DNA from 3 places in the Streptomyces sp. NPDC047014 genome. Region 2 is predicted to be linked to each of the others. Evidence: riboswitches for the same ligand, from Rfam matches in the RefSeq annotation. Region 2 holds a riboswitch; each other region holds the start of a gene.

Region 1 (6,933 bases), on a different contig from region 2:
GCCCACCGGACTGCCCGGCGAGGGCTCCGCGTACGGCGAGGCGCCGGTGTACGGCGAATACCCCGCCTACTACGAGGCCGGCACCCCCGGCGTACCGGCCCAACCCGGCGTGCCGGCCCAGCCCGGCGTGCCGCCGCAGCCCGGCTACGCGCCGCCGCCCGCCGCGCCGCCCGCGCCCCCCGCCCCTCACCGCGATCCGCGCCGCGAGGAGCACCCGCACGGGCACGCCCAGGACCCCGCGCACGGCCACCCGGCGCACGCGAGCGTCCAGGGCCCGGAGGAGGAAGAGCCCGAGGGCTACACGCCGACCTTCCGCGACCTGCCCGTCATCGGCCGCGGTGCCCTCGGCGGCCCCGGCGACACCGTCCAGGTCCAGTACGTCCCCCAGGACGCCGCGGCCTCCGGTCCGGGCCCGCTGTACGTCGTCGGTGACGTCCACGGCTACCTCGACGAGCTCGTCGCCGAACTGCACGCCCAGGGCCTGATCGACACCGAGGGCCGCTGGTCCGCGGGCAACGCCCGGCTGTGGTTCCTCGGCGACTTCACCGACCGCGGTCCGGACGGCATCGGCGTCATCGACCTCGTCATGCGGCTGTCCGCCGAGGCGGCGGCCGCCGGCGGCTACTGCAAGGCCCTGATGGGCAATCACGAGCTGCTGCTCATCGGCGCCAAGCGCTTCGGTGACACCCCCGTCGTCTCCGGTGCCGGCACCGCCACCTTCCAGGCCGCCTGGCTCCTCAACGGCGGCCAGCGCACCGACATGGAGCGCCTGCAGGACGTCCACCTCCAGTGGATGTCCCGCCTGGACGCGGCCGTCCTGGAGGAGGGCCACCTGCTGCTGCACTCCGACACCACGGCCTACCTCGACTACGGCGACTCCGTCGAGGACGTCAACGACACCATCCACGAGCTCCTCAACCGCGGTGACGTCGACATCACCTGGGACCTCTTCCGCAAGTTCACCAAGCGGTTCGCCTTCCGCGACGAGGAGACCGGCCCGCAGGCGGTGCGCGAACTGCTCGACACCTACGGCGGCAGTCGCGTCGTGCACGGCCACAGCCCCATCCCGTACCTGCTGGGCGAGGTGGGCACCGAGGACGGCGACGACGCGCGCGGACCCGAGGCGGTGGACGGCCCGCACGTGTACGCCGACGGGCTCGCCATCGCCATGGACGGCGGCGTGACGATGGCCGGCAAACTGCTTGTCGTACAACTCCCGCTGAGCGACTGAGGGCTCACGGAGCGGGGTATTTCCGGAAAGCCCCTGTCACCGCGTGGTGGGGGCGCTCTACCATCGCTCTATCCGTAGCAGGCTCTCCTCCGTTCAGGCCGGTCGCCCGGGGTCTACGCGGGCATACCGGCTTCCACGGAGCATCGGGGGATGCACATGACCAGCGCTCCGCACCTGCTGACCGAAGACCGACCGGAATTCGACCGGCTGCTCGACGAGGCCCTGCGCGCCGCGAGTGAACGGCCCGAGCTCGCCACCCTCGGCGAGCGGCTGAACGCCGAGCAGCTGCGCACCATGGCCCAGGGCGCCAGCGCCCTGCTGGTGGCCGCGGCCGCCGCCGAGTACGGGCACTACGTGAAGATCCGCGGGGAGCGGCGCGAGGAACTGCTCCTGGGGCCCGCCGCGGCCTCCGCCGGCGGGGACGAGGACGAGGAGCGGGGCGGTGGCGGAGGGGCGGGGATCAGCGCCGTGGTCGCGGTGCTGGCGCCGGTCCTGGCCGGGACCGCCATGCTCATCTTCCTGCTGGTGGGCTACATCCTGAAGATGATCGAGCCCGAACCGGCCTTCGCGGAGACGATGCTGACGGCGGGTTGGCTGTTCGGCGCGCTGACGGCCGCGGCCCTGCTCTGCGCGGTCATCGGGCTGCTGGTGACGGCGGTCCGCAACAGCGCGACCGAGGTGGCGGCGGACGAGACCGAGGCCGTACCGGACGAGGTGGCGCGGGCCCGCGAGGCATGGCGGCACGCGCTGCTCGAACGCGGCATCATCCCCTTCCTGCGAGACGCCCTGGCCGACCCGAGCGCGGGCCCGGGCTTCCCGACCCCGCGCACCCCGGAGGCCGGGCGCATCCCGAGCCTGGGCTACACCCGCCCCGACTTCACCAGCCCGGGCTCCGCCTCGGAAAGCCCCCGCCCGGGCTACACCCCGCCGGACTTCACCAGCCCGGACTTCGGCGGCCCGGAACGCGAACCCCAGTAGGAGAACAGGGCTCCGGGGGGCGTGGCCTCCCGGAGCCCCGCCCCCCGTCGGCCGTGCTCAGTCCGCCAGGGGCAGGTAGACGCGGTTGCCCGAGGCGGCGAATTCCGCGGACTTCTCCGCCATGCCCGCCTGGATCTCGTCCGCCTTCAGGTCGCCGCCGTGTTCGCGGCGGATGTCCTGGGAGATCTTCATCGAGCAGAACTTCGGGCCGCACATCGAGCAGAAGTGCGCCGTCTTGGCCGGCTCGGCGGGCAGGGTCTCGTCGTGGAACTCACGGGCCGTGTCCGGGTCGAGGGCCAGGTTGAACTGGTCCTCCCAGCGGAACTCGAAGCGGGCGTCGGAGAGCGCGTCGTCCCACTCCTGGGCGCCCGGGTGGCCCTTGGCGAGGTCCGCCGCGTGCGCCGCGATCTTGTAGGTGATCACGCCGGTCTTGACGTCGTCCCGGTTCGGCAGGCCCAGGTGCTCCTTGGGCGTGACGTAGCAGAGCATCGCCGTGCCCCACCAGGCGATCATCGCGGCGCCGATGCCCGAGGTGATGTGGTCGTAGGCGGGCGCGACGTCCGTGGTCAGCGGGCCGAGGGTGTAGAACGGCGCCTCCTCGCAGATCTCCTGCTGGAGGTCGATGTTCTCCTTGATCTTGTGCATCGGGACATGCCCCGGGCCCTCGATCATCGTCTGCACGTTGTGGCGCTTGGCGATCGTGTTCAGCTCGCCCAGCGTCTTCAGCTCCGCGAACTGAGCCGCGTCGTTGGCGTCCGCGATGGAGCCGGGCCGCAGCCCGTCACCCAGCGAGTACGTGACGTCGTACGCCGCGAGGATCTCGCACAGCTCCTCGAAGTTCGTGTAGAGGAAGTTCTCCTTGTGGTGCGCGAGGCACCACGCGGCCATGATCGAGCCGCCGCGCGAGACGATGCCGGTCTTGCGGCGGGCGGTCAGCGGCACGTACGGCAGCAGCACGCCCGCGTGGACGGTCATGTAGTCGACGCCCTGCTCGGCCTGCTCGATGACCGTGTCCTTGTAGATCTCCCAGGTCAGGTCCTCGGCGCGGCCGTCGACCTTTTCGAGTGCCTGGTAGAGCGGCACGGTGCCGATCGGGACCGGGGAGTTGCGCAGCACCCACTCGCGCGTGGTGTGGATGTTGCGGCCCGTGGACAGGTCCATGACCGTGTCGGCGCCCCACTTGGTCGCCCAGGTCATCTTGTCCACTTCCTCCTCGATGGAGGAGGTGACGGCGGAGTTGCCGATGTTGGCGTTGACCTTCACCAGGAAGCGCTTGCCGATGATCATCGGCTCGATCTCCGGGTGGTTCACGTTCGCCGGAAGCACCGCGCGACCTGCGGCGATCTCCTCGCGCACGACCTCGGGGGAGACGTTCTCGCGGATCGCGACGTACTCCATCTCCGGGGTGATCTCGCCCCGGCGCGCGTACGCGAGCTGCGTGACGGCGGCGCCGCCCCGGCCCCGGCGGGGCAGCCGCGGCCGGCCCGGGAAGACCGCGTCGAGGTTCTTGAGGCCGCCGCGCGGCGAGGTGTGCTTGATGCCGTCGTCCTCGGGGCGCACGGGACGGCCCGCGTACTCCTCGGTGTCGCCGCGGCTGATGATCCAGTTCTCGCGCAGCGGGGCGAGGCCGCGCCGTACGTCGGTCTCGATCTGCGGGTCGGTGTACGGACCTGACGTGTCGTAGAGCGTCACGTCCTTGCCGTTGGTGAGGTGGACCTGGCGGACGGGCACCCGGAGGTCGGGCCGGGAACCCGCCAGGTAGCCCTTGTGCCAGCCCGGCTGGCGCTCGGTGCGGTCGTCGGCTTCCGTGCCGACGGCAGGCGTGCGTGCGTCCTGAATGGTCATAAGACCTGATCTCCCTACGCCGGCATTACCCGGTAACAGGTTCGGCGGTCGACGCAGCCTCCTCCCGTACGCATCCGTGATGCCCGTACGGTGATCAGCGCCCTCTCAGCCCGGTGCTCCGAGCTCCCGCGTTGTGCAAAGTAGCCCCCACGCTAGCGTCATCCATGGCGTGCTGAACAGTGGGCCCCCTCATCTCTTGCGATGATCTGCTGGTGACGCCCTCCCCGCAGCCTCCCATCGAGCCCACGGAACACAGCGACCACTCCGGTCACGCACACGCGGACCACGGCCCTTCCCCCGGCCCCGTCCCCGCCCCCGCGCAGCCCCACGGACACAGCCACGGGCACGGGCACAGCCACGGCCCCGCCGCCCCCGTCTCGAAGCACCTGCGCAAGGTGATCGCGGCCGTGCTGATCCCCTTCGCCACCGCCGTCTTCGTCGGCATGGCCGTGCTCTGGCCCGGCGGCGCCCCCGGCCACGAGCGCACGGGAGTCGGCTTCGACCGGCAGACCCAGCAGGCCAAGGTGGTCGCGCTGGAGCAGGTCGACTGCAAGTCCGTGAACGCCGCGCAGGTCCCGCCCACGAGCGAGGTGTCCACGCCCTCCGGCCGCGAGGCCCGCGCCGCGCAGACCGGCGACTGCAAGAAGGCGACGGTCGAGATCGGCACCGGCCCGGACAAGGGCCGCACCTTCGTGGAGATCGTCCAGCCGGGCGCGCCGCGGCAGTTGGCGGACGGCCAGGAGGTGGTGGTGGCGTACGCCCCCGACGCGCCCCGCGACCTCCAGTACTCGGTCATCGACGTGAACCGGAAGCTGCCCCTCGCCGTCCTCGCCGGCATCTTCGCGCTGGCGGTGGTCCTCGTCGGCCGGATGCGCGGGGTGTTCGCGCTGATCGCGCTGGTGGTCAGCTTCGGCGTGCTGACCCTCTTCATCCTGCCCGCCATCCTCCAGGGTTCGAACCCGCTGGTGGTGGCGGTGGTCGGGGCGAGCGCCATCATGCTGATCGCGCTCTACATGTGCCATGGGCTGACGGCCCGTACCTCCGTGGCGGTCCTCGGCACGCTCGTCTCGCTGCTGCTCATCGGGCTGCTGGGCTCGGTGTTCATCGACTGGGCGTTCCTCACCGGCAACACCGACGACAACACCGGTCTCATCCACGGGCTCTACCCGGAGATCGACATGAGCGGCCTGCTGCTCGCGGGTGTGATCATCGGATCGCTCGGTGTGCTGGACGATGTGACGGTCACCCAGACCTCGGCCGTCTGGGAGCTGCACCAGGCCGATTCCACACTGGGGCCCCGCGGCCTCTACCGGGCGGCCATCCGGATCGGGCGCGACCACATCGCCTCGGTGGTCAACACCCTGGTGCTGGCCTACGCGGGCGCCGCGCTGCCGCTGCTCCTGCTCTTCTCCATCGCCAACAGCAGCATGGGGGCCGTCGCGAACAGCGAGCTGGTCGCGGTGGAGATCGTACGGACCCTCGTGGGCTCGATCGGCCTGGTCGCCTCGGTCCCGGTGACGACGGCGCTGGCCGCGCTGGTGGTCTCGGCCGACCGGCCGGAGTCCCGGACCGCCGCTCCGGCCGCGGGACCGGTGCGCGGCGGCCGGGGCCGGCGGCGCAAGCGCTGAGCGCTCTCCTCAGGGGTGTTCTGCTCAGCCGGCGTTCTACCGGTCGGCGTTCTCGCCAGCCGGCGTTCTCGCCAGCCGGTGTTCTCGCCAACCGGTGTTCTCGCCAACCGGCCTTCTGCTCAGCCGGCGTTCTGCTCGTTCTGCCGCGCCTCGGCGAGGATCTTGCCCAGCGCCTCGTCGAGGTTCTCCTCGAAGTCGCCGGTGTTGCGCTCCTGTCCGAGCGGAACGATCCGGTCGGTGCGGTCGAGGAACGCGACGAGCGGCGCGGCGCTGGCGCGGAACAGCGCCCGGTCGCCGCCGACCTGAAGTCTGATGTGGACGTCGGACAGCTCCTCGGGATCGGTGGGCGCGATGTGCACATCGCCGTCACCGCAGGGCTTGTTGATGCCGTCGAGCAGCAGCTCGCGGCCGAACGCCCAGGTCACGGGCGCGTCTCCGGGAAGGTGGAAGGTCAGGCGGACTGCGTAGGGATCACGGGCGTCGTACCGGAGTTCCACCGGAATCCGGAACGAGAGCTCCTCGGAAACGAGGAAACTCATCATGACTTCTGCCTGTACCGACTCGCGCATTGCCTACCCCGCTGTAGTGGAAGTGGCCAGGAATGATCCCCCAGGCTCCTCTTGACAAGAGTGGTGTAAGTGGATGCAGATCACAAGGAGTGAGTTTTCAGATACTGATAGAGAAGGAGAGGGTGCTCAACAGCGCGCCTACTTCACTCTGTAGTCGTTTGACTACATAGGGCAACCGCTCTTGCTGGTGCAGGGGTAGGGAAATGGCCATGGTCGCGGCCGCGTCCCCCGCTGTGATGGGAAGCGCGGCGCATACCGTGCCCAGGGCATATTCCTGGCGTTCGGTCACTGTCTGCATCGGCCCGAGGCTCCCGATCCGGTTTTCCAGGGCCCGCAGATCCCGCACCGTATAAGGGGTGATCGCCTCGACCGGATGACGGTCGAAATACTCCCTGCGCGTCTTCTCGTCGAGCTGTCCGAGCAGGCACTGCCCGATGGCGTGCGCGTGGCCGGTCTCGCGGAAGTCGGCCCACTCCTCGCAGGCGGGGGTGGCCGGGGTGTCGGAGACGCCGACCACCTCGATCTCACCCTCGCGGTAGACCGCGAAGTAGACGGGCGCCCCGACCGCGTCGCGGAAGTGCGCGAGGGAGTCGAGGATCATGCTGCGACGTTTCTGCTGTAGTCCCCCATGGGCCAGCCGGGCCGCGGCCTCGCCGAGGACGAAGACCCCGCCCTCCCTGCG
Region 2 (6,933 bases):
ACCCCGGCGGCGGGCTCGCGCACGCGGGGATGACGGGGGCGCTGGTGTCCGGGCTGATCGTGGAGGGGGCCGGCTTCCGCGGCTCGCAGTGAGCGCGCGGGGCCGGGCCCGCTCGGGTCAGTAGCGGTACTGCTCGTAGCCGCCCTGCTGGGGGTACGGGTACTGCTGCGGCTCGGCGTTGCCCTCCTGCGGGTAGGGCTGGCCGCCGCCCTCCGTGGAGCGCTGGTGGGGGACCCAGACCCCGCCGGGCGGGGTGTCCGTGGAGTACTGCTGGCCGTAGTCGGCGTACGGGGCGTAGTCGTACGGCGGGGGCGGGGCGACGGCGCCGCCGGTGCCGATGTACGGGTCCGAGTAGGCGGCGTAGACCTGCGGCTGGTCGCCCGCCGGGTAGCCGGCGGTGTAGTCGTAACCGCCCTGGTTCTGCTGGTCGTAGTAGGCCGCGTACTGGTGGGCGTCCTGCTCGGCCGTGGTGAACGGCGAGGCGAAGGCGGCGGTCTGCGCGGGGTCCGGGGCGGGGCCGAGACTCTGTATCCCGTAGGACCCGGTGTCCTCGGGCACCGGCTCCGGGCTGTACACCTCGGCGGGCGGGGCGGGCGAGCGGAACTCCCGCTCCTCCGCGGCCGCTTCGGCGTCGTCGTAGGAGAGCGCGGTGACCTGGAGCGCCGGTTCCGTCTTCGGGGCGGCCCCGGCGCGGCGGCGCTTGGGCTGCTGCCGTACGGGCTCGCCGCCGCGGCGCAGCGCCCAGCCGGCGACGAAGCCCTTGCGGAAGGACAGCGTGACCAGGATCTGGCCCGCGGCGAAGGCGGCCGCGCCCGCGCCGATGACGGGCACGGAGGGCAGGATCACCCCGGCGACCACGCCGAGGAAGCCGCCGAAGGCGAGCAGGCGCCAGCGCAGCCGGGCCTTGTACTGCATCAGGACCTCGGCTAGCAGCCACAGCGCGACGATGCCGAACGCGATGTAGAGGACCGTCATTCCCATGCAAGGCCCCTCTCAAGCGGCCGTCACACGGGTACGGCCGGTCAGGCCCGCTGGTGCAGGCCCAGGTTCTCGTAGATCTCGAGAGTCGCCGTGGAGTTGTTCAGCGTGATGAAGTGCAGCCCCGGGACACCCTCGGACAGCAGCCGCGCGCAGAACTCCGTGGCGAACTCGATTCCAATGGAGCGTACAGCGGCCGGGTCGTCCTTGACGGCGAGCATGCGCTCTTTCACGTCCGCGGGGAAGAGCGCGGTGCTGAGTTGGGGCAGCCGGTCGAGCTGCTTGATCCCCACAACAGGCATGACCTCGGGGATGATCGGGGTCTCGCAGCCGGCCTTGGCGACGCTGTCGCGCAGCCGCAGATAGGTCTCGGGATCGAAGAACATTTGGGTGATCGCATAGTCCGCGCCCGCACGGCACTTGTCCACGAAGTGCCGGATGTCCGTATCCCAGTCGGCGGACCGGGGGTGCATCTCGGGGAAGGCGGCGACGCCGACGCAGAAGTCGCCGGACTCCTTGAGCAGCCGGACGAGGTCGGCGGCGTAGTGCACGCCCTCCGGGTGCGGCACCCAGTCGCCCATGGGGTCGCCCGGCGGGTCCCCGCGCAGGGCCAGCATGTTGCGGATGCCCGCGTCGGCGAACTGGCCGATGACGTGGCGCAGCTCGGCGATCGACTGGTCCACGGCGGTGAGGTGCGCGACGGGGGTGAGGGTGGTGTCGGCGGCGATCTCCTGGGTGGCCTTGACCGTGCCGCCGCGGGTGGAGCCGCCGGCTCCGTAGGTGACGGAGACGAAGCTCGGGGAGACCGCTTCGATCCGGCGCAGCGCGTTCCAGAGGTTGCGCTCGCCCTTCTCGGTCTTGGGGGCCCAGAACTCGAAGGAGTACGAGCGCCCGGACGCGAGGAGGTCGCGGACCGTGTGTGCGCGGTCCGACCAGGTGGAAGCGGTGCCAAGGGCCATGGGGGCAGGTTAGACGCGGGCGGGCGCCCGCCGAAGCCGTGTCCGCCTTTTGGACAGCTTTTTGGACACCTGCCGGGCGCCCGGGGGCGGTCAGCCGAGCCGGGCCCGGACCCGCCCGGCCAGTTCCGCGGCGGCGGCGCCGGGGTCGGCCGCCTCGGTGAGGGCGCGGACGACCACGATCCGGTTGGCGCCCGCGTCCAGCACCTCGTCCAGATTGGTGCGGTCGATGCCGCCGATGGCGAACCAGGGGCGGTCCTGCTCCAGGGAGGCCGCGTACCGGACGAGGTCCAGGCCGGGGGCGTGCCGTCCGGGCTTGGTGGGGGTGGGCCAGCAGGGGCCGGTGCAGAAGTAGTCCACGCCGGGCTCGGCGGCGGCCGCGGCCACCTCGGACTCGGCGTGGCAGGAGCGGCCGATCAGCACCTGTCCGCCGAGGATCGCGCGGGCGGCGGGGACGGGGATGTCGCCCTGGCCGAGGTGCAGGACGTCGGAGCCGATGGCGTGCGCGACGTCGGCCCGGTCGTTCACGGCGAGCAGCTTGCCGTGGCGGCGGGCGGCCTCGGCGAAGACCTGGAGGTGTTCCAGTTCCTCGCCCGCCTCCATGCCCTTGTCGCGGAGCTGGACGATGTCGACGCCGCCCGCGAGGACGGCGTCGAGGAACGCGGGGAGGTCGCCCTGCCGCTTGCGGGCGTCCGTGCACAGGTAGAGCCGGGCGTCGGACAGCTGCATGGAAGGTACCCCCCGTGGTGGACGGCGGTGCGCGGGCCGGCGAGGGCCCGCGCACCGCCGTGTGGAGCGGATGCGTAGCGCGTCAGAGGGCGAGCGCCTGGGCGCGGCGCTTCACCTCCGTGCCGCGATTCTCGCTCAGCGCCTGGGCGGGGGTGCCCGGCAGGGTCGGGTCCGGGGTGAACAGCCACTCCAGCATCTCCTCGTCGGAGAAGCCGTCGTCGCGCAGGACGGTCAGCAGACCGACGAGCCCCTTGACCACCTTGTCGCCGTCGATGAAGGGGGCGGGCACCTGCAGGGCGCGGTTCTCGCCCCGGCGGACGGCGATGAGCTGGCCCTCCTTGACCATCTGGCGGACCCGCGTCACCTCGATGTCCAGCATCTCCGCGATGTCGGGGAGGTACAGCCAGTCGGGGACGAGGGAATCGATCTTTACGTCAATCTCGGTCACAGGCCAAGCCTGCCACCTCCCGCCGACAGCCGGTACCCGGGCGGCCCGTCCGTGGCGGGAGGCCCGGGACGGGCCGGTCGTACGGGGTCAGGCGAGGGCGGATTTCAGCGGGACGGCCGGGTCGGCCGCCCTGGCCGGGTCCAGCGGGCGGGCCGTCTCGATGAGCCTGCGGCCCTGCGCCAGGTCCCGGGGCCGGCCCACGGCGAGGACGGCCACCAGGGCGCCGTCCTTGAGCCAGCACACCGACCAGGCGTCCTGCGCCGGGTCGCCGCGCCGGATCAGGGTGTCGGCCCCGGCGTGGTGGCCGGCGTACTGCACGAAGCGGCCGAACTGCTCCGACCAGAAGTAGGGCACCGGGTCGTAGGCGGCGGCCGGCTCCCCCGCCAGGATGTTCGCCGCGACGGCCCGCGGGCCCTGGAGGGCGTTGTCCCAGTGGTGCACGAGCAGCCGGGCGCCGTAGCGGGCGGAGGGGAAGGAGGCGCAGTCCCCGACCGCGTACACCCCGGGCAGGGAGGTACGCAGCCAGGCGTCGGCGGTGACCGAGCCGTCCGGCCCGAGCTGCACCCCGGAGCCGGCCAGCCAGTCGGTGGCGGGCCGCGCGCCGATGCCCACGACGACGGCGTCGGCGGGCAGGGCGCGGCCGTCCGCGAGGAGGACCCGGCCCTCCTCGACGGCGGCCACCCGCGCGCCGGTGACCAGCTCGGCGCCGGCCGCCCCGTACCAGCCGGCCATCGCGTCGGCCACCTCGGCCGGCATCGCCCCCGCGAGCACCTGCCCGGCGGCCTCGACCACGGTCACCGCGCAGCCCGCCTCGCGGGCGGCGGTGGCGAACTCGGCTCCGATCCAGCCCGCGCCGACGACCACGACCCGGGCGGCGGCGGCGAGGACCGGGCGCAGCCGGGCCGCGTCGTCCAGGGTGCGCAGCAGGTGGACGCCGGGCACGCCCTCGGCGCCGGGCAGGGTCAGGGGCTGCGCTCCGGTCGCCAGCACCAGGACCTCGTACGGGACGGGACCCGCGGCGGTGTCCAGGACGCGGTCGGCGGGCCGCAGGCCGGTGACGTCGGTGCCGAGGCGCAGGCCGATGCCGAGGGCGTCGAAGTCCACGTCGAAGGCGGAGTCCTCGGCCTTGCCGAGCAGCACCGCCTTGGACAGCGGGGGCCGGTCGTAGGGCTGGTGGGGTTCGGCCCCCAGCAGGGTCACGGGGCCTTCGAATCCCTGTTCGCGCAGGGCGACCGCGGTCTGCACCCCGGCCATTCCGGCGCCGACGATCACCACGCCGGGCTGATTCTGTTGCGTCTGCTCGCTCACGCCGCCAGCCTACTTAGCTGACGCTCCGTCAGGAACAGGTGCCGCCTTACCGGCCGTCCACCACCGGGATAGTCTGGCCACCGTACCTATCGCGGGAGTCCGGCGCACCGGGCTGAGAGGGAGGCTGGCCGGCCTCCGACCGTACGAACCTGATCCGGGTCATGCCGGCGAAGGGAGGGGCTGGACGCCCATGCACTCATCTCGGAAGGGATCCGGCCGGGGATCCGACGTGCTCGTCATCGGCGGCGGGATCATCGGCCTGGTCACCGCCTGGCAGGCCGCCCGGCGCGGACTGGCCACCGTACTCGCCGACCCGGCGCCCGGCGGCGGAGCCGCCCAGGTCGCGGCCGGCATGCTCGCCCCCGTCACCGAACTCCACTACGGCGAGGAAGCCCTCCTCGGCCTCGGACTGGCCTCCGCCGAGCGCTACCCGCGGTTCGCCGCCGAGCTGTCCGAAGCCTCCGGGGGCATCGACATCGGCTACCGCGCCTGCGGCACCCTCGCCGTCGCCCTCGACGCCGACGACCGCCTCCACCTGCGCGAACTGCACGCCCTCCAGCTGCGCTGCGGCCTGGAGTCCACCTGGCTCACCGGCCGCGAATGCCGCCGCCTGGAGCCCATGCTCGCCCCGGGCGTCCGCGGGGGCCTGCGCGTCGACGGCGACCACCAGGTCGACCCGCGCCGGCTCGCCGCCGCCCTGCTGGCCGCCTGCGAGCGGGCCGGGGTCACCCTGCACCGGGCCGCCGCCGAACAGCTGGTCACCGCCGGGGACCGGGCCCGCGGCGCCCTCCTCGACGACGGTACGGAGCTCCGCGCCGACCAGGTGGTCCTCGCCGCGGGCTCCCTCAGCGGCCGCCTCGCGGGGCTGCCCGCCGAGGTGCTGCCGCCCGTACGGCCGGTGAAGGGGCAGGTGCTGCGGCTGGCGGTGCCCGCCGCGTACGCCCCGTTCCTGTCGCGGACCGTGCGGGCCGTCGTCCGGGGCAGCCACGTGTACCTCGTACCGCGCGAGAACGGCGAGCTCGTCATCGGGGCCACCAGCGAGGAACTGGGCTGGGACACCACCGTCACCGCGGGCGGGGTCTACGAACTCCTGCGCGACGCCCACGAGCTGGTCCCCGGCATCACCGAACTCCCGCTCACCGAGACCCGGGCCGGTCTGCGCCCCGGCTCCCCCGACAACGCCCCGCTGCTGGGGCCGACCGAGCTGCCGGGCCTGCACCTGGCCACCGGGCACTACCGCAACGGGGTGCTGCTGACCCCGCTCACCGGCGAGGTGATGGCCGGGCTGCTGGCCACCGGCGAACTCCCGGAGATCGCGCACCCCTTCACCCCGCTCCGCTTCTCCGCCGCACACCAGGAGTCGTACGCATGACCATCTCCGTCAACGGCGAGCCGCGCGAGGTCGCGGCCGGCACCACCCTCGACACGGTGGTCGCCACCCTGACCGCCGCCCCCTCCGGGGTGGCGGCGGCCCTCAACGAGACCGTGGTCCCGCGCGGGCAGTGGCCGGCCACCGTCGTGGACGACGGCGACCGGGTGGAGATCCTGACCGCGGTGCAGGGGGGCTGAGCGGCATGGCGGACGACCTGTTCACCCTCGGCGGCCGGACCTTCACCTCCCGCCTGATCATGGGCACCGGCGGAGCGCCGAGCCTCGACGTACTCGAACGCGCCCTGGTCGCGTCCGGCACCGAACTCACCACCGTGGCCATGCGCCGCCTGGACCCGACGGTGCGCGGATCCGTCCTGTCCGTGCTCACCAAGCTCGGCATCTCCGTCCTGCCGAACACGGCCGGCTGCTACACGGCGGGCGAGGCCGTGCTCACGGCGCGGCTCGCGCGGGAGGCGCTGGGCACGGACTGGATCAAGCTGGAGGTGGTCGCGGACGAACGCACCCTCCTGCCCGACGGAGTGGAGCTGCTGGACGCCGCCGAGATCCTGGTGGACGAGGGCTTCACGGTGCTCCCGTACACCAACGACGACCCGGTGCTGGCGCGCAAACTGGAGGACGTGGGCTGCGCGGCGATCATGCCGCTCGGCTCCCCCATCGGCTCGGGCATGGGCATCCGCAACCCGCACAACTTCGAGCTGATCGCGGAGCGGGCGGGGGTCCCGGTGATCCTGGACGCGGGCGCGGGCACGGCCTCGGACGCGGCCCTCGCGATGGAACTGGGCTGCGCGGCGGTGATGCTGGCCTCGGCGGTGACCCGCGCCCAGGACCCGGCCCTGATGGCCTCGGCCATGCGCGACGCGGTCACGGCGGGCCGCCAGGCCCACCGCGCGGGCCGCATCCCCCAACGCCGCTTCGCCGAACCGTCGTCGCCGGTGGGGGGCCGGGCACGGCTGGACCTGGAGCGGCCGGCGTTTTGAGGGGTGGGGGGCTTCGGTGGGCGGGAGCCGCGCGGGCGGCATCAGAGTGACGTTCGGGGGTTTCCCGTCAGTCCTATCGTCTCTCCGTGGCGGGCCGGTCCCTCAAGGGCGCTCCTACGTCGCGTCGCTACGCGATGGCCTACGG
Region 3 (6,933 bases), on a different contig from region 2:
AGCCCTCCGTATCAAGGGTCAGAAGGGCGTCGCCAAGCGCGAGGGCCGTTCCGCCGAGAACGGTGCCGTTGTCTCCCTGATCGCCGACGACAACACCTCCGGTGTCATCGTCGAGCTCAAGTGCGAGACCGACTTCGTCGCCAAGGGCGAGAAGTTCCTGGCCGTCGCCAACGAGCTGGCCGCGCACGTCGCCGCCACCTCGCCGGCCGACATCGAGGCGCTGCTCGCGTCCGAGATCAAGCCCGGCCAGACCGTCACCGCCTTCGTCGACGAGGCCAACGCCAACCTCGGCGAGAAGATCGTCCTGGACCGCTTCGCGCAGTTCACCGGCGGCTACGTGACCGCGTACATGCACCGCACGATGCCCGACCTGCCGTTCCAGATCGGCGTCCTGGTCGAGCTCGACAAGGAGAACGCCGAGGTCGCCCGCGGCGTCGCGCAGCACATCGCCGCGTTCGCCCCGCAGTGGCTGTCCGCCGAGGACGTCCCGGCCGAGAAGGTCGAGTCCGAGCGCCGCATCGCCGAAGAGGTCACCCGCGCGGAGGGCAAGCCCGAGGCTGCCATCGCCAAGATCGTCGAGGGTCGCGTCAACGGCTTCTTCAAGGACGCCACGCTGCTCGGCCAGGCGTACGCCCTGGACAACAAGAAGTCCGTCCAGAAGGTCCTGGACGAGGCCGGTGTCACCCTGAAGCGCTTCACCCGCATCAAGGTCGGCATCTGAGTCCGTCCGTACGCGACGGACACCGGACCCCGGTAGGGTCTGAAGCAGTCGTCCGCGCTTGCGCGAGGCGACCGCAGATCTGACGAGGAGGCCATTGCCGTAGAGGGAACCGCGAGGACCCACCGGCAATGGCCTTCTTCGTATGTGCACGAGGAGATCTCCATGAATCAGGGCGTGGACCCCCACACCGCATCCGACGACAAGAGCGACCAGTTCAAGAAGGGCCGCCGCTTCATGCTGAAGCTGTCGGGCGAAGCCTTCTCCGGTGGCGGAGGACTGGGCGTCGACCCCGACGTCGTCCACGCCATCGCGCGCGAGATCGCCGCGGTGGTCCGCGACGGCGCGGAGATCGCCGTCGTGATCGGCGGCGGCAACTTCTTCCGCGGTGCCGAACTCCAGCAGCGCGGCATGGACCGGGCCCGGTCCGACTACATGGGCATGCTCGGTACGGTCATGAACTGCCTCGCCCTCCAGGACTTCCTGGAGAAGGAGGGCATCGACTCCCGCGTGCAGACCGCCATCACCATGGGCCAGGTCGCGGAGCCGTACATCCCGCTGCGTGCCGTGCGCCACCTGGAGAAGGGCCGCGTGGTCATCTTCGGCGCGGGCATGGGCATGCCCTACTTCTCCACCGACACCACGGCCGCCCAGCGCGCCCTGGAGATCGACGCCGAGGCCCTGCTCATGGGCAAGAACGGTGTCGACGGGGTCTACGACTCCGACCCCAAGAAGAACCCCGACGCGGTGAAGTTCGACGCGCTGGAGTACGGCGAGGTCCTGTCCCGCGACCTCAAGGTCGCGGACGCGACCGCGATCACCCTCTGCCGGGACAACAAGCTGCCGATCCTCGTCTTCGAGCTGCTGGCCGAGGGCAATATCGCGCGCGCCGTCAAGGGTGAGAAGATCGGCACGCTCGTCAGCGACGAGGAAACCCGGGCCTGAGCGGTCCGCCGCCGGACCGGAGCCCGGACCGGCCCGCCCGCCTGAACCATCCATTCAAGACATGCAGGAGCACGTGGTGATCGAAGAAATCCTCCTCGAGGCCGAGGAGAAGATGGAGAAGGCCGTCGTCGTCGCGAAGGAGGACTTCGCCGCGATCCGCACCGGCCGTGCGCACCCCGCGATGTTCAACAAGATCGTGGCGGACTACTACGGCGCCATCACGCCCATCAACCAGCTCGCCTCCTTCGCGGTCCCCGAGCCGCGCATGGCCATCGTGACGCCGTTCGACGCGTCCGCGCTGCGCAACATCGAGCAGGCCATCCGCGACTCCGACCTCGGGGTCAACCCGAGCAACGACGGCCGGATCATCCGGGTGACCTTCCCCGAGCTGACGGGTGAGCGTCGCAAGGAGTACATCAAGGTCGCCAAGAACAAGGCCGAGGACTCCAAGGTCTCCATCCGTTCCGTGCGCCGCAAGGCCAAGGACGCCCTCGACAAGCTGGTCAAGGACAAGGAGGCCGGCGAGGACGAGGTCCGCCGCGCGGAGAAGGAGCTCGACGACACCACCGCGAAGTACGTCGCGCAGGTGGACGAGCTCCTCAAGCACAAGGAAGCCGAGCTCCTCGAAGTCTGATGAACGACTCTTCCTGGCAGCCGGAGCCGGTTCCGGCGGGTCCCGCATACGATGCGCAGGTGGGCCCTCACACTCGGCCCATGCACTTCGTGCCCGATGCCGCCGGCCGTGACTTCGACGACCGGGAAGCACGCGATCGGGGGGCCGCCTCGGACGGCGGCTCCCTCTTCCGCGCCGATACGCCGCCGCAGGAGCCCATGCCCAGCCCCCCGCCCCCGCATGCCCAGCAGCCGCAGGACTCCTCGCCTCCGCCGCCGAAGAAGCGCGCGGGACGGGACCTGCGGGCCGCGATAGGGGTCGGTGTCGGTCTCGGTGCGGTGATCTTCGCCTCGCTGCTGATCGTCAAGGCGGTCTTCGTCGGGGTGGTCGTGGTCGCGGTGGTCGTCGGCCTCTGGGAGCTGACCTCCCGGCTCCAGGAGAAGAAGGGCATCAAGGCCCCGCTGGTCCCGCTCGCGGTCGGCGGCGCCGCCATGGTCATCGCCGGGTACGTCCGCGGGGCCGAGGGCGCCTGGATCGCCATGGCCCTGACCGTGCTGGCGGTGCTGGTCTGGCGGATGACCGAGCCGCCCGAGGACTACCTCAAGGACGTCACGGCCGGCGCCTTCGCCGCGTTCTACGTGCCCTTCCTGGCCACCTTCGTCGCGATGCTGCTGACGCCGGACGACGGCCCACAGCGCGTGATCACCTTCCTGCTGCTGACCGTGGTCAGCGACACCGGGGCCTACGCGGTGGGCTGGCGCTTCGGCAAGACCAAGCTCGCGCCGCGCATCAGCCCCGGGAAGACCCGCGAGGGACTGTTCGGCGCGGTGGCCTTCGCCATGGTGGCCGGCGCGCTCTGCATGGAGTTCCTGATCGACGGCGGCGCCTGGTGGCAGGGCCTGCTGCTCGGCCTGGCGGTCGCGGTCTCCGCCACGCTGGGCGACCTGGGCGAATCGATGATCAAGCGGGACCTGGGCATCAAGGACATGGGCACCCTGCTGCCGGGGCACGGCGGCATCATGGACCGGCTGGACTCGCTGCTGCCCACCGCCCCGGTGGTGTGGCTGCTGCTGGCGGCCTTCGTCGGCACCGGCTGAGCCGGGCGGCCGGTTCCGGCGGCACCGGCCGACGGGAGCGGGTCGGGTTATCCTGGAGGGCGCGCCGCGTGATGCGGCGCGCCCTTTCCGTCCAGCGGCCGCGCCGCGGACCGGCCCTGCGACGCGCGGGGTGACCCCCACCTCGTCGTACTGAGGAGTACCGCATGGCCCCCCGTCCCGCTCCGGGTGAGCTCACCTTCGTCGCTCCCCGCGGGGTGAAGAAGCCGCCCCGGCACCTCGCCGACATGACCCCGGCCGAGCGCCGCGAGGCGGTCGCCGCGATCGGTGAGAAGCCCTTCCGGGCCAAGCAGCTCTCCCAGCACTACTTCGCCCGCTACGCGCACGACCCGGCGGAGTGGACGGACATCCCCGCGGGCTCCCGCAGCAAGCTCCAGCAGGAGCTGCTGCCCGAGCTGATGAACGTCGTCCGGCACATCTCCTGCGACGACGACACCACCCGCAAGACCCTGTGGAAGCTGCACGACGGCACGCTGGTCGAGTCCGTGCTGATGCGCTACCCCGACCGGGTCACCATGTGCATCTCCTCGCAGGCCGGCTGCGGAATGAACTGCCCGTTCTGCGCCACCGGCCAGGCGGGTCTGGACCGCAACCTGTCCACCGCCGAGATCGTGCACCAGATCGTCGACGGCATGCGCGCCCTGCGCGACGGCGAGGTCCCCGGCGGCCCGGCGCGGCTGTCGAACATCGTCTTCATGGGCATGGGCGAGCCGCTGGCCAACTACAACCGCGTCGTCGGCGCCATCCGCCGCCTGACCGACCCGGAGCCCGACGGCCTGGGCCTGTCCCAGCGCGGGATCACCGTCTCCACGGTGGGCCTGGTCCCGGCCATGCTGCGCTTCGCCGACGAGGGCTTCAAGTGCCGGCTGGCCGTCTCGCTGCACGCGCCCGACGACGAGCTGCGCGACACCCTGGTCCCGGTGAACACCCGCTGGAACGTCCGCGAGGTCCTGGACGCGGCCTGGGAGTACGCCGAGAAGTCCGGCCGCCGGATCTCCATCGAGTACGCCCTGATCCGCGACATCAACGACCAGGCGTGGCGCGGCGACCTCCTCGGCCGCCTGCTCAAGGGCAAGCGGGTGCACGTCAACCTGATCCCGCTGAACCCGACGCCCGGCTCCAAGTGGACCGCCTCGCGGCCCGAGGACGAGAAGGCGTTCGTCGAGGCGATCGCCCGGCACGGCGTGCCCGTGACCGTACGGGACACCCGCGGGCAGGAGATCGACGGCGCGTGCGGCCAGCTGGCCGCTTCGGAGCGCTAGGTTCCGATTCTGTTCGAAGCGATTCGGCCACGGGGTACCCTGTGGCCGAACCAATTTCATATTCCGACAGGGGAGCGCCACAGCGCTGAGAGTGCGGTATCCGTCATCCGCAGACCCTCTGAACCTCGCCCCGGTCATTCGGGGTAGGAAGTTCGGTCACCACTCAAGCTGTTGCGCCCTGCCCGGCGTCCGCTCCGAGAGAGCGCCGGCCAGGGCCGCGTCTTCTCCTGGACATCCCAGGAGGAATTCACCAGTGAGCACCACCAGGAAGATCGCGGGCGCCACGCTCGCGGCCGCGCTGGGCGTCACCACGCTCGGCGCCTGCGGCGGCGGCGACACCAAGGACAAGGGCGCGGGCGCGAGCGACGCCCCGAAGTCCACCACCGTCACCCTCGTCTCCCACGACTCCTTCAACGTGACCGACACGGTCCTCAAGGAGTTCGAGAGGGAGAGCGGCTACACCGTCAAGGTCCTCAAGTCCGGGGACGCGGGCACCGCGCTCAACCAGGAGATCCTGACCAAGGGCTCGCCCCGCGGCGACGTCTTCTTCGGCGTGGACAACACCCTGCTCTCCCGCGCCCTCGACAACGGGATCTTCACCCCGTACGAGGCCAAGGGCCTGGACGGGGTGAAGCCCGAGTACGTGCTCGACAAGGAGCACCGGGTCACCCCCGTCGACTCCGGCGACATCTGCGTCAACTACGACAAGGCGTACTTCGCCGACAAGAAGCTCGCCCCGCCGCAGACGCTGGACGACCTGATCAAGCCCGAGTACAAGAACCTGCTGGTCACCGAGAACGCCGCGACCTCCTCGCCCGGCCTCGGCTTCCTGCTCGCCTCCGTCGGCAAGTACGGCGAGGACGGCTGGAAGGACTACTGGGCCAAGCTCAAGGCCAACGGCGTCGAGGTCGTCGACGGCTGGGAGCAGGCGTACAACGAGCGCTTCTCCGGCTCCGCGGGCGGCAAGAAGGCCAAGGGCGACCGCCCGCTGGTCGTCTCCTACGCCTCCAGCCCCCCGGTCGAGGTGCTGTACGGGGAGCCCCAGCCGGCCGAGGCGCCCACGGGCGTCTCCACCGGCACCTGCTTCCGCCAGACCGAGTTCGCGGGCCTGCTCAAGGGCGCGAAGAACGAGGCGGGCGGCAAGGCGCTGCTGGACTTCCTGATCAGCAAGAAGTTCCAGGAGGACATGCCGCTCCAGATGTTCGTGAACCCGGTGACCAAGGACGCCGCGCTGCCGGAGCTGTTCACCAAGCACGGCGTGGTGATCGACAAGCCGGAGAACGTCACTCCGGAGAACATCGCCAAGAACCGTGAGCAGTGGGTCAAGGCGTGGACCTCGACCGTCGTGAAGTAGGCGGCACCGCAGGCAGGGGCACGGGTGCGGCGTCGGGGGGCGCCGCGCCGGGCCCCGTCCCGTCCGCGGCCGGGGGACCGCGGGCGGCGCTCGTACGGCTGGCCCTGATGGCCCTGCCGCTGGCCTTCTTCGGCCTGTTCTTCGCCTACCCGGTCACCGCGATCGTGGGCCGGGGCCTCAGGACCGACGACGGATGGCAGTTCGGCCGCTTCGGCGAGGTGCTGGGCCGGCCGGACATCGCCGGCGTGCTCTGGTTCACCACCTGGCAGGCGCTCGTGTCCACCGTGCTCACCCTGGTGATCGCGCTGCCCGGCGCCTATGTCTTCGCGCGCTTCGAGTTCCCCGGCAAGCAGCTGCTGCGAGCCGTGGTGACCGTGCCCTTCGTGCTGCCGACCGTGGTGGTCGGCTCGGCCTTCCTCGCCCTGCTGGGGCGTGGCGGGCTGCTGGACGAAACGCTCGGGGTCCGGCTCGACACCACCGTGTGGGCCATCCTCCTCGCGCACGTCTTCTTCAACTACGCCGTCGTCGTGCGCACGGTCGGCGGGCTGTGGGCCCAGCTCGACCCGCGCCAGGAGGAGGCCGCCCGGGTCCTCGGCGCCGGGCGCTTCACGGCCTGGCGGCGGGTGACCCTGCCGGCGCTGGCGCCCGTGGTGGCCGCCGCCTCGCTGATGGTCTTCCTGTTCACCTTCAGCTCCTTCGGCGTCGTGCTCATCCTCGGCGGGCCCGCCTACTCCACCCTGGAGGTGGAGGTCTACCGGCAGACCGCGCAGCTGCTGGACCTGCCGACCGCCGCCGTGCTGACGATGGTGCAGTTCGCCGCGATCGGCTCGATCCTCGCCGTGCACGCCTGGACCGTGCGCCGCCGGGAGACCGCGCTGCGGCTGGTGGACCCCGGCCGCACCACGCACCCGCCGCGCGGCTGGGCG

What was found. Region 2 has a riboswitch for thiamine pyrophosphate ahead of thiO (glycine oxidase ThiO). Riboswitches for the same ligand answer to the same signal wherever they lie in the genome.
Region 1: it holds a riboswitch for thiamine pyrophosphate, as region 2 does, so the genes downstream of both, thiC (phosphomethylpyrimidine synthase ThiC) here and thiO (glycine oxidase ThiO) in region 2, are expected to answer to the same signal.
Region 3: it holds a riboswitch for thiamine pyrophosphate, as region 2 does, so the genes downstream of both, ABZ873_RS11925 (thiamine ABC transporter substrate-binding protein) here and thiO (glycine oxidase ThiO) in region 2, are expected to answer to the same signal.

What each region holds. Positions count from the first base shown of each region.
Region 1 is NZ_JBEYVX010000005.1:117,373-124,305, forward strand. It holds gene ABZ873_RS05135 (metallophosphoesterase) at 1-1,231, shown strand, start outside; gene ABZ873_RS05140 (hypothetical protein) at 1,382-2,209, shown strand; gene thiC (phosphomethylpyrimidine synthase ThiC) at 2,267-4,054, opposite strand; TPP riboswitch at 4,049-4,194, opposite strand; gene ABZ873_RS05150 (YibE/F family protein) at 4,234-5,682, shown strand; gene ABZ873_RS05155 (SsgA family sporulation/cell division regulator) at 5,802-6,251, opposite strand; gene ABZ873_RS05160 (helix-turn-helix domain-containing protein) at 6,349-6,933, opposite strand, start outside.
Region 2 is NZ_JBEYVX010000086.1:2,046-8,978, reverse strand. It holds gene ABZ873_RS28795 (NAD(P)/FAD-dependent oxidoreductase) at 1-92, shown strand, start outside; gene ABZ873_RS28790 (hypothetical protein) at 118-981, opposite strand; gene metF (methylenetetrahydrofolate reductase [NAD(P)H]) at 1,023-1,937, opposite strand; gene thiE (thiamine phosphate synthase) at 2,028-2,663, opposite strand; gene ABZ873_RS28775 (Rv2175c family DNA-binding protein) at 2,746-3,111, opposite strand; gene ABZ873_RS28770 (FAD-dependent oxidoreductase) at 3,199-4,365, opposite strand; TPP riboswitch at 4,501-4,612, shown strand; gene thiO (glycine oxidase ThiO) at 4,610-5,791, shown strand; gene thiS (sulfur carrier protein ThiS) at 5,788-5,988, shown strand; gene ABZ873_RS28755 (thiazole synthase) at 5,994-6,788, shown strand.
Region 3 is NZ_JBEYVX010000014.1:90,800-97,732, reverse strand. It holds gene tsf (translation elongation factor Ts) at 1-721, shown strand, start outside; gene pyrH (UMP kinase) at 884-1,663, shown strand; gene frr (ribosome recycling factor) at 1,740-2,297, shown strand; gene ABZ873_RS11935 (phosphatidate cytidylyltransferase) at 2,297-3,373, shown strand; gene rlmN (23S rRNA (adenine(2503)-C(2))-methyltransferase RlmN) at 3,538-4,653, shown strand; TPP riboswitch at 4,712-4,821, shown strand; gene ABZ873_RS11925 (thiamine ABC transporter substrate-binding protein) at 4,907-6,007, shown strand; gene ABZ873_RS11920 (iron ABC transporter permease) at 6,115-6,933, shown strand, end outside.